Regions from separate parts of the Pseudarthrobacter sp. S9 genome, predicted to be linked through region 1. Evidence: riboswitches for the same ligand, from Rfam matches in the RefSeq annotation. Region 1 holds a riboswitch; the other holds the start of a gene.
What was found. Region 1 has a riboswitch for glycine ahead of gcvP (aminomethyl-transferring glycine dehydrogenase). Riboswitches for the same ligand answer to the same signal wherever they lie in the genome.
Positions count from the first base shown of each region.

Region 2: linked by a shared signal. The riboswitch ahead of ACQCSY_RS11510 (methylenetetrahydrofolate reductase) and the one ahead of gcvP (aminomethyl-transferring glycine dehydrogenase) in region 1 are both predicted to bind glycine.

Region 1 covers NZ_CP189576.1:1,124,465-1,130,995, forward strand. Annotated here, with positions in the region: gene gcvP (aminomethyl-transferring glycine dehydrogenase) at 1-2,857, opposite strand, end outside; glycine riboswitch at 2,897-3,013, opposite strand; glycine riboswitch at 3,015-3,113, opposite strand; gene ACQCSY_RS05240 (TetR/AcrR family transcriptional regulator) at 3,239-3,778, opposite strand; gene ACQCSY_RS05245 (MFS transporter) at 3,847-5,436, shown strand; gene ACQCSY_RS05250 (SRPBCC family protein) at 5,492-5,965, opposite strand; gene ACQCSY_RS05255 (ArsR/SmtB family transcription factor) at 6,037-6,444, opposite strand.
Region 2 covers NZ_CP189576.1:2,407,820-2,414,350, reverse strand. Annotated here, with positions in the region: gene cycA (D-serine/D-alanine/glycine transporter) at 1-1,390, shown strand, start outside; gene purU (formyltetrahydrofolate deformylase) at 1,387-2,298, shown strand; glycine riboswitch at 2,500-2,600, shown strand; gene ACQCSY_RS11510 (methylenetetrahydrofolate reductase) at 2,764-3,669, shown strand; gene ACQCSY_RS11505 (hypothetical protein) at 3,992-4,486, shown strand; gene ACQCSY_RS11500 (dihydrofolate reductase family protein) at 4,644-5,195, shown strand; gene ACQCSY_RS11495 (LysE family transporter) at 5,243-5,866, shown strand; gene ACQCSY_RS11490 (DUF3237 family protein) at 5,938-6,111, shown strand; gene ACQCSY_RS11485 (long-chain-fatty-acid--CoA ligase) at 6,200-6,531, opposite strand, start outside.

The DNA of each region.
Region 1 (6,531 bases):
CCTCGAGGGGTGGGCAGGAGCAGATCAGGTTGCGGTCGCCGGCGGCGCCGTCGATCCGGCCGACCGGAGGGAAGTACTTGTCCTGCTTCAGGTGGTGGACCGGGAAGACGGCCTGCTCGCGCGGGTACTCACGCGCCCAGTCTGTGCTGATGACGGCGGCGGCGGTGTGCGGTGCGTTGCGCAGCGGGCTGTTCTCGATGGTGAAGTCGCCGTCGGCGACCTGGTCGATTTCGGCACGGATTGACACCATGGCCTGGATGAAGCGGTCGATCTCCACCAGGTCCTCGGACTCGGTGGGCTCCACCATGAGGGTGCCGGCCACCGGGAACGCCAGGGTGGGGGCGTGGAAGCCGTAGTCGATCAGGCGCTTGGCGACGTCCTCGGCGGTCACGCCGGTCCTGGCCGTGAGTTCGCGCAGGTCCAGGATGCACTCGTGGGCGACGAGCCCACCTTCGCCTGTGTACAGGACCGGGAAGAAGTCGTTCAGGCGCGCCGCGATGTAGTTGGCCGCGAGCAGCGCGGACTTGGTGGCGTCGGTCAGGCCCTTGCCGCCCATGAGCTTCACGTAGGCCCAGGAGATCGGCAGGACGCCGGCGGAGCCGTAGCGGGAGGCGGAGATCGGGGTGCCGTCGGCGCCGTTGGCCGGATCCGCGGCGTTGCCCGGCATGAAGGGCGCCAAGTGGGCCTTGGCTGCCACCGGTCCGACGCCGGGGCCGCCGCCGCCGTGCGGGATGCAGAAGGTCTTGTGCAGGTTCAGGTGGGAGACGTCGCCGCCGAACAGGCCGGGCTGGGCCAGGCCCACGAGCGCGTTGAGGTTGGCGCCGTCGATGTAGACCTGGCCGCCGGCGGCGTGGACGGCGTCGCAGACCTCGCGCACATCGGCGTCGTACACGCCGTGGGTGGACGGGTAGGTGATCATGATGGCGGACAGGGCGTCCTTGCTGGCCTCGATCTTGGCGGTGAGGTCGGCGTGGTCGATCGTGCCGTCGGCGGCGGTGGCAACCACGACCACCTTCATGCCGGCGAGCACTGCGGAGGCGGCGTTGGTGCCGTGGGCCGAGGCCGGGATGAGGCAGACGTTGCGCTGGGCGTCGCCGCGGGAGAGGTGGTAGCCGCGGATGGCCAGCAGGCCCGCGAGCTCGCCCTGCGATCCCGCGTTGGGCTGGATGGAGACCTGGTCGTAGCCGGTGATCTCGGTCAGCTGGGCTTCCAGGTCCTCGATCAGTTCGCGCCAGCCGGCGGTCTGGGAGTCCGGGGCGAAGGGGTGGATGGAGGCGAACTCGGGCCAGGAGATGGCTTCCATCTCGGCCGTGGCGTTCAGCTTCATGGTGCAGGAGCCCAGCGGGATCATGGTCCGGTCCAGGGCCAGGTCGCGGTCCGAGAGGCGGCGGATGTAGCGCAGCAGCTGGGTCTCGGAGCGGTGCGTGCTGAACACCGGGTGCTGCAGGTAGTCCGAGGTGCGTACGACGGCGGCGTCCAGGCCGAAGCCGGAAACGTCCGCCGCTGTGTCCGCGGCCGTGGCGCCGAAGGCGGCGACGACGTCGGCGACGATGGCCGCCGTCGTGGCCTCATCGGCGGAGATGCCGACCGTGTCCGCGTCGATGGCCCGCAGGTTGATGCCCTTGGCCTCGGCGGCGGCGATGATCTGCTCCGCCCTGCCCGGGACGGAGACGGTGACGGTGTCGAAGAACGAGGTGTGCAGCACGTCCAGGCCGGCGGCCTTGAGCGAGGCGGCGATGCTCCGGGCGTGTCCGTGGGTGGTCTCGGCGATGGCCTTGAGGCCGTCCGGGCCGTGGTAGACGGCGTAGAAGGACGCCACGATGGCCAGCAGCGCCTGGGCGGTGCAGATGTTGGAGGTGGCCTTCTCGCGGCGGATGTGCTGCTCGCGGGTCTGCAGTGCCAGGCGGTAGGCCGGGACACCGGCGTTATCCTTGGACACGCCGACGAGGCGGCCGGGCATGGACCGTTCGAGGCCCTTCTGGACGGCCATGTAGGCGGCGTGCGGGCCGCCGAAGAACAGCGGGACGCCGAAGCGCTGGGCGGATCCGACGGCGATGTCGGCGCCCTGCTCGCCCGGGGAGGTGATGAGCGTCAGGGACAGCAGGTCCGCTGCGACGGTCACGAGGGCGCCGCGTTCCTTGGCGTCGGCGATGATCGGGGCGTGGTCGAACACGCGGCCGGAGACACCGGGCTGCTGGAGGACGACACCGTTGATGACGCCGTCGGGCAGTCCCTTGGAGAGGTCGGCGACCTCGACTTCGAAGCCGAGGGCCTCGGCGCGGCCCTTGACGATCGCGATGGTCTGCGGCAGGCAGTCGGCGTCGAGGACGGTCTTGCCGTCATGGGCCGTCTTATTCTTGTTGGCGCGACGCATCATCAGCACGGCCTCGGCCACGGCGGTGGCTTCATCCAGCAGGGAGGCATTGGCGATCGGCAGGCCCACCAGGTCCTGGACCATGGTCTGGAAGTTCAGCAGCGCCTCAAGCCGGCCCTGCGAGATTTCCGGCTGGTACGGGGTGTAGGCGGTGTACCAGGCCGGCGCCTCGAGGATGTTCCGGCGGATGACGGCCGGGGTGAGGGTGTCATAGTAGCCCTGCCCGATCATCTGCACGGCGGTCTTGTTCTTCGCGGCCAGCATGCGCAGCTCGGCGAGGACCTCCACTTCACTGAGGGCTTCGGCCAGCCGCAGCGGTGAGTCCTGCCGGATGTCCTTGGGAACGGCGGTGTCCACCAGCGCATCGACGGTGTCGTAGCCGACAGCCTTCAGCATGGCGTCGACGTCGGACTGGCGGCGGGCGCCGATGTGCCGGTCAACGAAGGACGTGGAGGCGGAAGTAACAGTCACAAGGAACTCCATAACTCAGGCGGCGCAGGGTACGCCACAGTGATTCGGGTTCCTCCCCGCTCTGTATTGGACCTGAGAGTTTCCGCGCAGCCGTGCGTTTGCAGGGCTCCGCTTGCACCGTCGGTGAGCACAGCATGTCAGAGGACAGCCTGCTACTTTCCAGAGTTGCCTTGCCGCGGCGGTACATGGGCCTGAGAGATTCCTGGGGAGGGTTTGCTCCTACGGCGCCTGCTTGTACCTACAAGCAGAACTCTCCCGCCGCAGATCAAAGGCATATTCAATTGCTCGTGACAACAGTCACAGCTCCCATTGTCCTACGCCGGGCCCGCGTCCGCAAACCGCCGGGCGTCCGGGTTACGCCGGGCGTGAGGCGCGTCCGGCCCGACGGGCCCCTCAGCCGCGCAGCCGCTCGACGGCGGCCAGGAGGCTCTCGACGTCGGCGTCGACTTCGGGGAGTTGGCCGCCCGGGCCGCGGGTGAGCATGGCATTGAAGTACAGCCCGTCCCCCATGTACAGGACGGCTTTGGCCATGCCAGGCCCGACGTCGCCCGCCAACAGGTCCAGCCAGCTCGCCTGTCCGGCGGCGAAGCGGCGCAGGGTCTCCTCGTGCGCCACCTCGGCCAGCCGCGTGGCGGCCACGAAAACCCGGTCCATCGCGGTGCCCGCCCACACAGAGGACTTGATGAAATACGCCGCGGCACCCTGCGGAGCAGCCGCCATGGCCTTGAGATCCTCCGCGAGGAGCCGGTCCAGCCGTTCGAGCAGCACGGAGATCATCGCCTCCTTGGTCGGGAAATGATAGAGCAGGCCGCCTTTGGAGACGCCCGCCCGCTTCGCGACGGCATCCAGCGTCGCGGCGCGTTCACCCTCCTCGATCAGCAGGGATTCGAAGGCGTCAAGGACGGCTTCGCGGGCGACGGGTTTTCTGGGCATGGTTCCTATCATGCCCGTGTCGGCGTGCATTTCTTAACTTTACCGTCCAGACGGTATAGTTATCTTTTATGAGCAACGCATCCATTACCGCGAGCCGCACCAGCATCGGTACGGGCACCCAGTCGGGCAGCCGCCCGCGGGCACCGTGGCGCGACTGGCTGGCCCTGGCCCTGCTGATGTTCCCGGTACTCCTGGTGGCCGTGGACAACACCGCCCTGACCTTCGCCCTGCCGGCCATCGCCCGCAGCCTCGATGCCTCCGGCTTGGAACTGCTCTGGATTGTCGACACCTACCCCCTGGCCCTCGCCGGATTGCTTGTGGCGATGGGCAGCCTGGGCGACCGGATCGGCCGGCGCAAGCTCCTCTTCATCGGCAGCACCGGCTTCGCGGCCGTCTCGGCCGCCACCGCGTTCGCACCAAGCGCCGAATGGCTGATTGCCGGCCGGGCGGGGCTTGGTTTCTTCGGCGCCATGCTGATGCCCTCCACCCTGTCCTTGATCCGCAACATTTTCCCGGAGCCCAACCGGCGCAGGCTGGCGGTGGCCATCTGGGCGGCCGGCTTCTCCGGCGGCGCAGCCCTCGGCCCGATTGCCGGCGGCTGGCTCGTGGAGCACTTCTGGTGGGGAGCCGTCCTGCTGGTGGCAGTGCCGATCATCCTGCCGCTGGTGCTGCTCGGCCCGGCCCTGATTCCGGAATCCCGCGACCCCAAACCCGGCCGGGTGGACGTGCCCAGCATCATCCTGTCGCTGCTGGTCATGGTGCCGGTGGTCTACGGCGTCAAGGCACTCGCCTCCCACGGCCTGGCGTTCGAGCCCCTCACCAGCATCGGCCTGGGCCTGGTCATGGGGTACATGTTCATCCGCCGCCAGCAGGCCCTGGCCCGCGGGGGCACCACGGCCCCGATGCTGGATGTCAGCCTCTTCGGCAACAGGGTCTTCAGCACCGCCATCACCGCCAACGTCCTGGCGCTGTTCTCCTACAACGGCTTCATCCTGTTCCTGGCCCAGCACCTGCAGCTGATCGAGGGCCAGTCCCCCTCCGCGTCCGGCGTCGCCATGGTCCCGGCCCTCATCGCCACCGTCGCGGCAGGCCTGCTGGTGGTGCCGCTCGTGCGGAAGGTCCGGCCCGGCTTCGTGGTGGCCGGCGGCCTGCTGCTGAGCGCCGCAGGCTATTTCCTGGTGGCCTTCGGCAACCATGGCAACGGCCCGGCCCTGCTGCTGACGGCCCTGATGATCCTCTGCCTGGGCGTGGGCGCTGCCGAGACGATCTCCAACGATCTGATCCTGGGGGCCGTCCCGGCGGATAAGTCCGGAGCGGCCGCGGCGATCTCCGAGACCGGTTACGAGGTGGGCTCCCTGCTGGGCACGGCGATTCTTGGCTCCATCCTGACGGCCTCGTACCAGCACAACCTGCGGCTGCCCGCCGGGGTGTTCGAGCTCGCCCCGGACACCGCCACGAGCCAAGCCGGCGAGACCCTCGCCGGCGCCGTGGAGCTCGCGCAGACGCTTCCCGCCCCCGTGGCGGAGGCGGTGACGGCGGCCGCCCGTGTTGCCTTCGAATCAGGCGTCCACGTCACGGCCGCCATCGCGCTGGTACTGATGGCGGGAGCATCGGTGCTCGCCGCCGTCGTCCTCCGAAAAGTGCCCACCGCCAAGTAGCCGGTGGCGTCCGACGGCGGCACCGGTTCCGGTGCCGCCGCGCCGGCAGCCAGGGTCAGCTGCCCTCGACGTAGGCCTTGAGGGCATCGAGCAGGCCGTTCGTGCCCTCCTTGCGGCCTTCCACCTGGGCCGCGTCGCGGGCGGCGGTGCCGGTGAAGAAGGCGCCCTGCTCGGTCAGGGTCAGCAGGGTGCCGTCGCCGTCGGGTTCCAGTTCCAGTGTGCTGAGCGAGACGGACATGCGCTCCCCGTCCAGGAGCATCTCGTAGGTGTAAATGATCCGCTCGTTCTCCACGATGTCGTGGTAGACCGCATGCATGGTCGAGACGAAGCCCCCGACGGGTCCGCCGACGTCGGTCTCGCGTCCGCCCACCCGGAAGTCCAGGCTCGATTCGCCCTGGTTCCATTCGGGCGGTCCGGCGAACCACTTCTTCTTGCTCGCATGCTCGGAGAATGCGCGGAAAACGCGCGACGGCGGGGCGTTCAGCCGGCGTTCCAGGCTGAAGCTGGCGTGGGTGGTTGGGGTGCTCATGGCGTACTCCTCTTGGTTGTCTGTTCTTGGCTGACTGTTCTTGGCTGACTGTTCTTGACTGTTCTTGACTGTCAGCCCGGCGGCCGGGGCGGACGGGCCGGGCCGGGCGCGGGACGGGCAGGGTCTGCGGGTTCCGCGTCGGCATTCAGGAAGTCCTCAAGCCGGTCAAGGCGGCGCTCCCCGGGCGTCCGGCGCTGGCCCAGCCAGTTTTCTGCGCGCCGGACCGTGGCAGGGTCGATGCTGCAGCTGCGCACCCTGCCGATCTTTTCGCTGCGGATCAGGCCGCTGGCTTCCAGGACCTGAAGGTGCTGGACAACCCCGGGCAGGCTCATCCCGAACGGCTCCGCCAGTTGCGAGACCGTCGCGGGCCCCTCGCACAGCCGGACGACGATGGCCCGGCGGGTGGGGTGGGCGAGCGCGTGGAAAACGCCGTCGAGCTCCCGGTCGCTTACCGGATGATTCGCCTGATTGTTAAGCACATACTTAAGTATTCGCCTAGCGCGGCGGCTGTCAAGGGTTAAACGGAAACGTCCGGCGCCGGGACGAACCCGGCGCCGGACGCTGTG
Region 2 (6,531 bases), 1.3 Mb from region 1:
CGGCGGGGCCATCGGCACCGGCCTGTTCATGGGCTCGGGCAAGACCATCTCGGCGGCCGGGCCCTCGGTCATCTTCGTGTACATGATCATCGGCTTCATGCTGTTCTTCGTCATGCGGGCGATGGGCGAGCTGCTCCTGAGCAACCTGCACTACAAATCCTTCAGCGATTTTGCCGCGGACCTGCTGGGCCCCTGGGCCGGCTTCTTCACAGGGTGGACTTATTGGTTCTGCTGGGTGATCACCGGAATCGCGGATGTCATAGCCATCGCCGGGTACTCACCGGAACTCTGGCCGGGGCTCCCGCTGTGGATCCCGGGCCTGGCCACCATCGCCATCCTGCTGCTGCTGAACCTGACCACCGTGAAGGCTTTCGGTGAGACCGAGTTCTGGTTCGCCCTCATCAAGATCATCGCCATTGCGGCGCTGATCGTGGTGGGTCTGTTCATGATCTTCAGCGGGTTCCAGTCCGACGCCGGACCGGCCAGCTTCACCAACCTGTGGAGCCATGGCGGCTTCTTCCCGAACGAGTTCATGGGCTTCGTGGCCGGCTTCCAGATTGCCGTCTTCGCGTTTGTAGGCATTGAGCTGGTGGGCACCACGGCCGCAGAGGCCAAGGACCCGGAGAAGAACCTGCCCAAGGCCATCAACTCCATCCCGGTGCGTGTGCTGCTCTTCTACGTGGGCGCCCTGATCATCCTGATGTCCGTCACGCCCTGGACCCAGTTCGCCGCCGGGCACAGCCCGTTCATTGCCATGTTCTCGCTGGCCGGCCTGGGCGCCGCCGCCACGGTGGTCAACCTGGTGGTGCTCAGCTCGGCTATGTCCTCGGCCAACTCCGGCATCTACTCCACGTCCCGCATGGTCTATGGCCTGGCCCAGGAGGGTGACGCGCCGGCCCTTTTCGGTGGCCTTTCCCGCCGCAAGGTTCCCCGCAACGCCCTGTTCCTGTCCTGTGTTCTGCTGCTCTCCGGCGTCGTGCTGATGTATGCCGGACAGGACATCGGCAAGGCGTTTGACATGGTCACCACCGTGTCCGCGGTCTGCTTCGTCTTTGTCTGGTCGATCATCCTGGCCAGCTACCTCGCCTTCCGCAAGCGCCGCCCGCAGCTGCATGCCGAGTCCAAGTTCAAGATGCCCGGCGGCATCCCGATGGTGTGGGTGGTCTTCGCGTTCTTCGCTTTCGTGCTCTGGACGCTGACCACCCAGGCAGACACGCTCACCGCACTGCTGGTCACGCCGGTCTGGTTTATCGTGCTCGGCATCGCCTGGTCCGTCCTGCGCCGCCGTCCCGCCCATCTGGCCCGCTACGCGACGTTCCAGGACGAGCTCCGGTCGGAGCAAAATGCTGCCCCGGAGCTCCTTGGCAAAGTCACGGTTGACGGACAATGAGGACAGAAACGACAGCACAGTCCAACAGCCCGGCACTCGATCGCTCGGAGGCGGTGACCGCGGAGTATGTGCTCACACTCGACTGCGCCGAATCGCCCGGGATTGTTCACTCAGTTGCCGAATTTCTCCTGGACCACAGCTGCTACATCATCGACATCAAACAGTTCGGCGACCAAAAAGAAGGGCACTTCTTCATGAGGGTGCACTTCATCTCAACTGGCAGCGTCTCAACCCGCGAAGAACTCCGACAGGATTTCGCTCCGGTGGCTGCAAAATGGGAAATGAATTGGCGACTGGAGCCCCATGACCGAAAGCAACGAATCCTGGTCATGGTCTCCAAGTATGGCCACTGCCTTAACGATCTGCTCTTCCGCGCCCGCAGCGGCGAACTGCCAGTCGAGATCGTCGCGGTTGTATCCAACCACCAAGACCATGAGGATCTTGTCACCTGGCACGGAATCCCGTTCCACCACATCCCCGTGAGCCAGGAAACAAAGCAAGAAGCGGAATCCGAGCTGCTCGAACTAGTAGACACATACAATGTTGAGCTGGTCGTCCTGGCCCGCTACATGCAGGTTCTCAGCGACAACCTTACGGCCCGGCTCGCCGGCAAGGCCATCAACATCCACCACTCCTTCCTGCCCAGCTTCAAGGGCGCCAAGCCCTATCACCAGGCCTACGAACGGGGAGTCAAAACAGTCGGCGCAACGGCGCACTACGTAAATTCGGAGCTGGATGAGGGACCCATCATTGCCCAGCAGGTGATCGAGGTCGACCACACCTTCAGCCCCTCAGACCTCGTGACGGTCGGCAGGGACGCCGAATGTAAAGCACTCACAAACGCAGTACGTTGGCACTCTGAGGGAAGAATCATTTTGTCAGGGAACCGGACAGTCGTCCTTCGCTGACTCCGCTTCCAGAACCAGAAGATACCTGACTCCTCCCGCTCCCTCGATTTCCTGCGGGCCCCAGTCTATTCCGTACTGGAATGGTACGGCCAGCGGGTGTTCGTGGGCTCTCTGGGCGCCGGCGGCTTCGCGTCAAGAGACGCGTGGCTGCCGGTGCCACGGATCTGCGGGTCCGACCTTGACACAACTGAATATGCCTTTCGAACCGTGGCGGGAGAGTCCTCCCAGTCATCAACCGGGCAGGCGCCGTAGGAGCAAATCCTCCCCAGGAATCTCTCAGGCCCATGTACCGCCACGGCGAGGCAACTCTGGAAAGCAGTCAGGCGAAAGCCCGGACTCACCGACGGTGCAAGCGGAGCCCCTGCGAAATCATGGCTGCGCGGAATCTCTCAGGTCCAATACAGAGCGGGGAGGAACCCGGTCCGCTCCGGCGCATATAGCGCCGGCCATACCCTGGAGTTCCTCATGACGGTTCCATCACTTTCATCAAACTTTGCCGATCGGCATCTCGACGCGCGTCGCCAGGCCGACATCGACACCGTTCTTCCCACCCGCATGGAAATAATCCCTGGGGACGAAATAGTCACCAGGATCAATGCACTGCTTCCCACTTCCGCGACGGTCACTGTGACATGCCTGCCGCATCACGGAGTCGGACGGACAATGCGCACTGCGCTTCAGTTGGCTTCCCACGGATACCGAGTAGTTCCGCATTTGGCCGCACGGAGCCTGAGCGACCGTTCACAGCTCGCAGGCATACTGAGGGACTGCGAAGTCGCCGGAATAACTGAGGTATTCGCGATTGCCGGTGATGCCCCCCACTATGCCGGCCCTTATGAGTCGAGCATTTCACTCATGGAGGACATCGCAGACATATCGGGAGGCAGCATGTCAATTGGAGTGGCCGGGTACCCCGAAGGCCATCCGCAGGTCAGTCAACTGCGTCTGCTTGATTCGCTGCTCGACAAACAGCATCTGGCCTCCCACGTGGTGACGCAAATGTGCTTTGCAGCACCCAAGATCAGCGGCTACGTGCAGCTTCTGAGACGAGAAGGGTTTCAGCTGCCGGTCTGGGCGGGCGTAGCCGGTCCCATCGCACGGAGCGAACTCATTCCACTGGCAAGGAAGATCGGAGTCGGCACATCACTGAAGTTCCTCAGCCGTCAGGGCCCGCTGTCCCGCCGCCTCCTGGTGGGTAACAGATACTCGCCAGAAAGCCTGATCTCCGAACTGGCTCTGATGCGCAACTTCGTGGCCGGAGTCCATCTTTACAGCTTTAACAGCCTGGACATCCTGCCCGGGCTCCATAGCCAGCAAGCCGAAGCCCTTGTCCACGTCGGCGCTAACCAGGGAATCTCGAATGAACGCTGAGACAGCGAAGCCCGGGGTGACCGCCAGTGTCACGGGGAGCAACCGCGTCTAGCGCGGCGTGGCGGAGAAGATCAAGGGGCGCGTCATCATGGACGTCGTCGTCCTACCCATCGACTGCTCCGCAACGGCCCTTCTGAGCCCCCAAAAGGGCCGTTGCGGAGCAATCGATGTGGGGTCAGACCCCAACTCCGGGCAGACCCCACAGGCACTCACAGCACGGGCACAGCCACCGGAAAGCGCGGCGATAACTCCACAGCTGAAGCTGGTCCCAGGCCGAAACCTCGGCCGGCCCGGGATCCGGGCCCCAGCAAAGGAGTTTCACATGGCAAAGATCAACAAGACCACCGCGGGCATCATGCTCGCCGCGGTCATCAGCGGCGGCGCCATCGGGGCGGCAGCCCTCCCCGCGATGGCCGACGACGCCACCGGCACCTCGTCGTCGAGCCCCGCCACCGCCGCAAGCGGTTACGGCAACGGATACGGAATGCCCGACGGCGGCACCGCCGGCCCGCGTGGGCAGCACCAGGCGAACGGCAAGACGGAGGAGATCCTCACCGGGGACAACGCCGCCAAGGTCGAGGCGGCCGTGAAGGCAGCCCAACCTGATGCGACAATCGAGCGGATGGAGACCGACGCCGACGGCGCCACCTACGAAGCCCACATCACGAAGGCCGACGGCACCCAGGCCACCGTCCTGCTCGATGAGAACTTCACCGTCACCGGAACGCAGGAGCAGGGCCAGGGCCGCCCCGGCGGCGGCAGGGGTCCCGCAGACTCCAGCGCCCCCGCCACGGACGGCTCCAGCTCCAACGGCTGATCCGCGCGGCTGGCCCGGCCAGCCGGACGCTGCCCCGGCCGGCGGCACCGCGCCGTCGTCCGGGGCAGCCCCGGAAGGTTTTCCCCCGCGGATCATTCCCTGCCTTCCGATCTGCCGATAGGGTGCAGGAAGGACTCACCCTCTGAGGAGAACACCAATGCGCAAATTGACGGCCGGCCTTTTCTACTCCGTGGACGGTGTGGTCGAAGCCCCCAATCTCTGGCAGTTCGACAGCTTTGATGATGAGCTCGGCGCCGGGATGGGCCAGATGATTGGCCGGGTGGACACCGCCATCCTCGGCCGCGTCGGGTACCAGGAGTGGGCAGGGTACTGGCCCAGTGCCGCAAGCGGAGATCCTTTCGGAGACTTCATCAATCCCCTGCGGAAGTATGTCGCCTCCAGGACCCTGTCCGGCGAGCTCGGGTGGCAGAATTCCCGCCTTATCGAGGGCCCCCTGGAGGACTTCGTGGCCGCGCTCAAGAACAGCGACGGCGGCGAGATCGGCGTGTTCGGCAGCATCTCCCCGGTCCGCCAGCTTCTGTTCGCGGGCCTCCTCGACTCCTTGACGCTGATGGTCCATCCCGTGATTGCGGGAAAGGGCCGGCGGCTCTTTGAAGACGGCGACCCTCTGACAAGGCTGGAACTCCAGGAATCGCAGCAGACCAGCAAAGGAAACATGGTTCTCACCTACGGCCTCCGGACCGGCTAGCGGCTGAAGCGCGGTAAATCGGCGCGCCTCCCGCGTAAACTTGGCTGGTGCAACCCTCCCTTTGGCTGGCCCTGGCCGGCGCCGGCGTCCTGATCAGCTTCACCCCCGGCGCAGGCGCCATCAACACCATGAGCAATTCCCTGAACTCGGGGTTCCGCCGTTCCATCTGGGGCATCCTGGGCCAGCAGGCCGCACTGATTGTCCACATCCTGATCGTGGCGCTGGGGGTCGGGGTGCTCGTGGCCAGCTCCCCGGTGGCCTTCAACGTCATCCGCTACGCCGGCGCAGCATACCTGGTCTACCTGGGCATCCGCCAGTTCTTGCACAAGCCCGATCTGGACCGGGAGAAGGCCGCCGCGCTGCGGAATGAGCCGGCGCTCTCCATGTTCCGCCGCGGCCTGTGGGTCAACCTGCTCAATCCCAAGGCCGTGGTCTTCTTCCTGGCGTTCATGCCCCAGTTCATTCGTACGGAGCAGCCGCTGCTGCCGCAGTACCTCGTCCTGTCCGCCACGGTGATCGTGATCGACATCCTGGTGATGTGGTTCTTCTTCGCGGCGGCGGCCACGTCCTTCCAGCGCTTCACCCACGACGCCCGGGGACAACTGATCCTAAACCGGACGTTTGGCGTGCTGTTCGGCGCCGTCGGCGTCCTGCTGGCGCTGATCCACTAAGTCCCGGCGCAGGCCACCGCGGACCGTCGCCGAAGGGCGCGTCCCCGGGTCGGCCCTCCGGCCCGGGTCAGCTGGCGGATTTCACCGAGAGCGCCCGCGCCGGGCCCTCCAGGATCTATTTCCGGTGCTGGCCCCGGCTCGCCACCGCCTCCCCGGGCCTGGACTGGCTGAACACCCGCCTCACCGCGGGGACCGGTGTCCGGCACCCGGGCCGCGTGGTCATCAGCATCTTCACCGTCGACTGAAGCCGGTGCCAGAAAGCCGACGCAGGAGAAGCCGGCGACAGGTGCCGGCGCCGGAGGCCGCGTCACCGCCGACCTCCGGCCACCGCCGTCACATGTGGCCGGGGATCAGCTTCCGCAGGTCCGCTTTGCGGATCTTGCCGCTGGCCGTCCGGGGCATCTCGTCCACGAACACCACTGTCTTCGGGATCTTGTAGCGCGCCAGCCTGCCGTCCAGGTGTGCCCGCAGTTGTTCTTCGGTCAGCTGCGCCCCCTCCCGCAGGAGCACCACGGCCCGCGGCACTTCGCCCCACTTTTCATCGGGTACCCCGATCACGGCGACGCTGCCGACGGCGTCAAGTTCGGTGATGGCCTGCTCCACCTCGGCCGGGTAGATGTTCTCGCCGCCGGAAATGATCATGTCCTTGAGCCGGTCGGAGATGA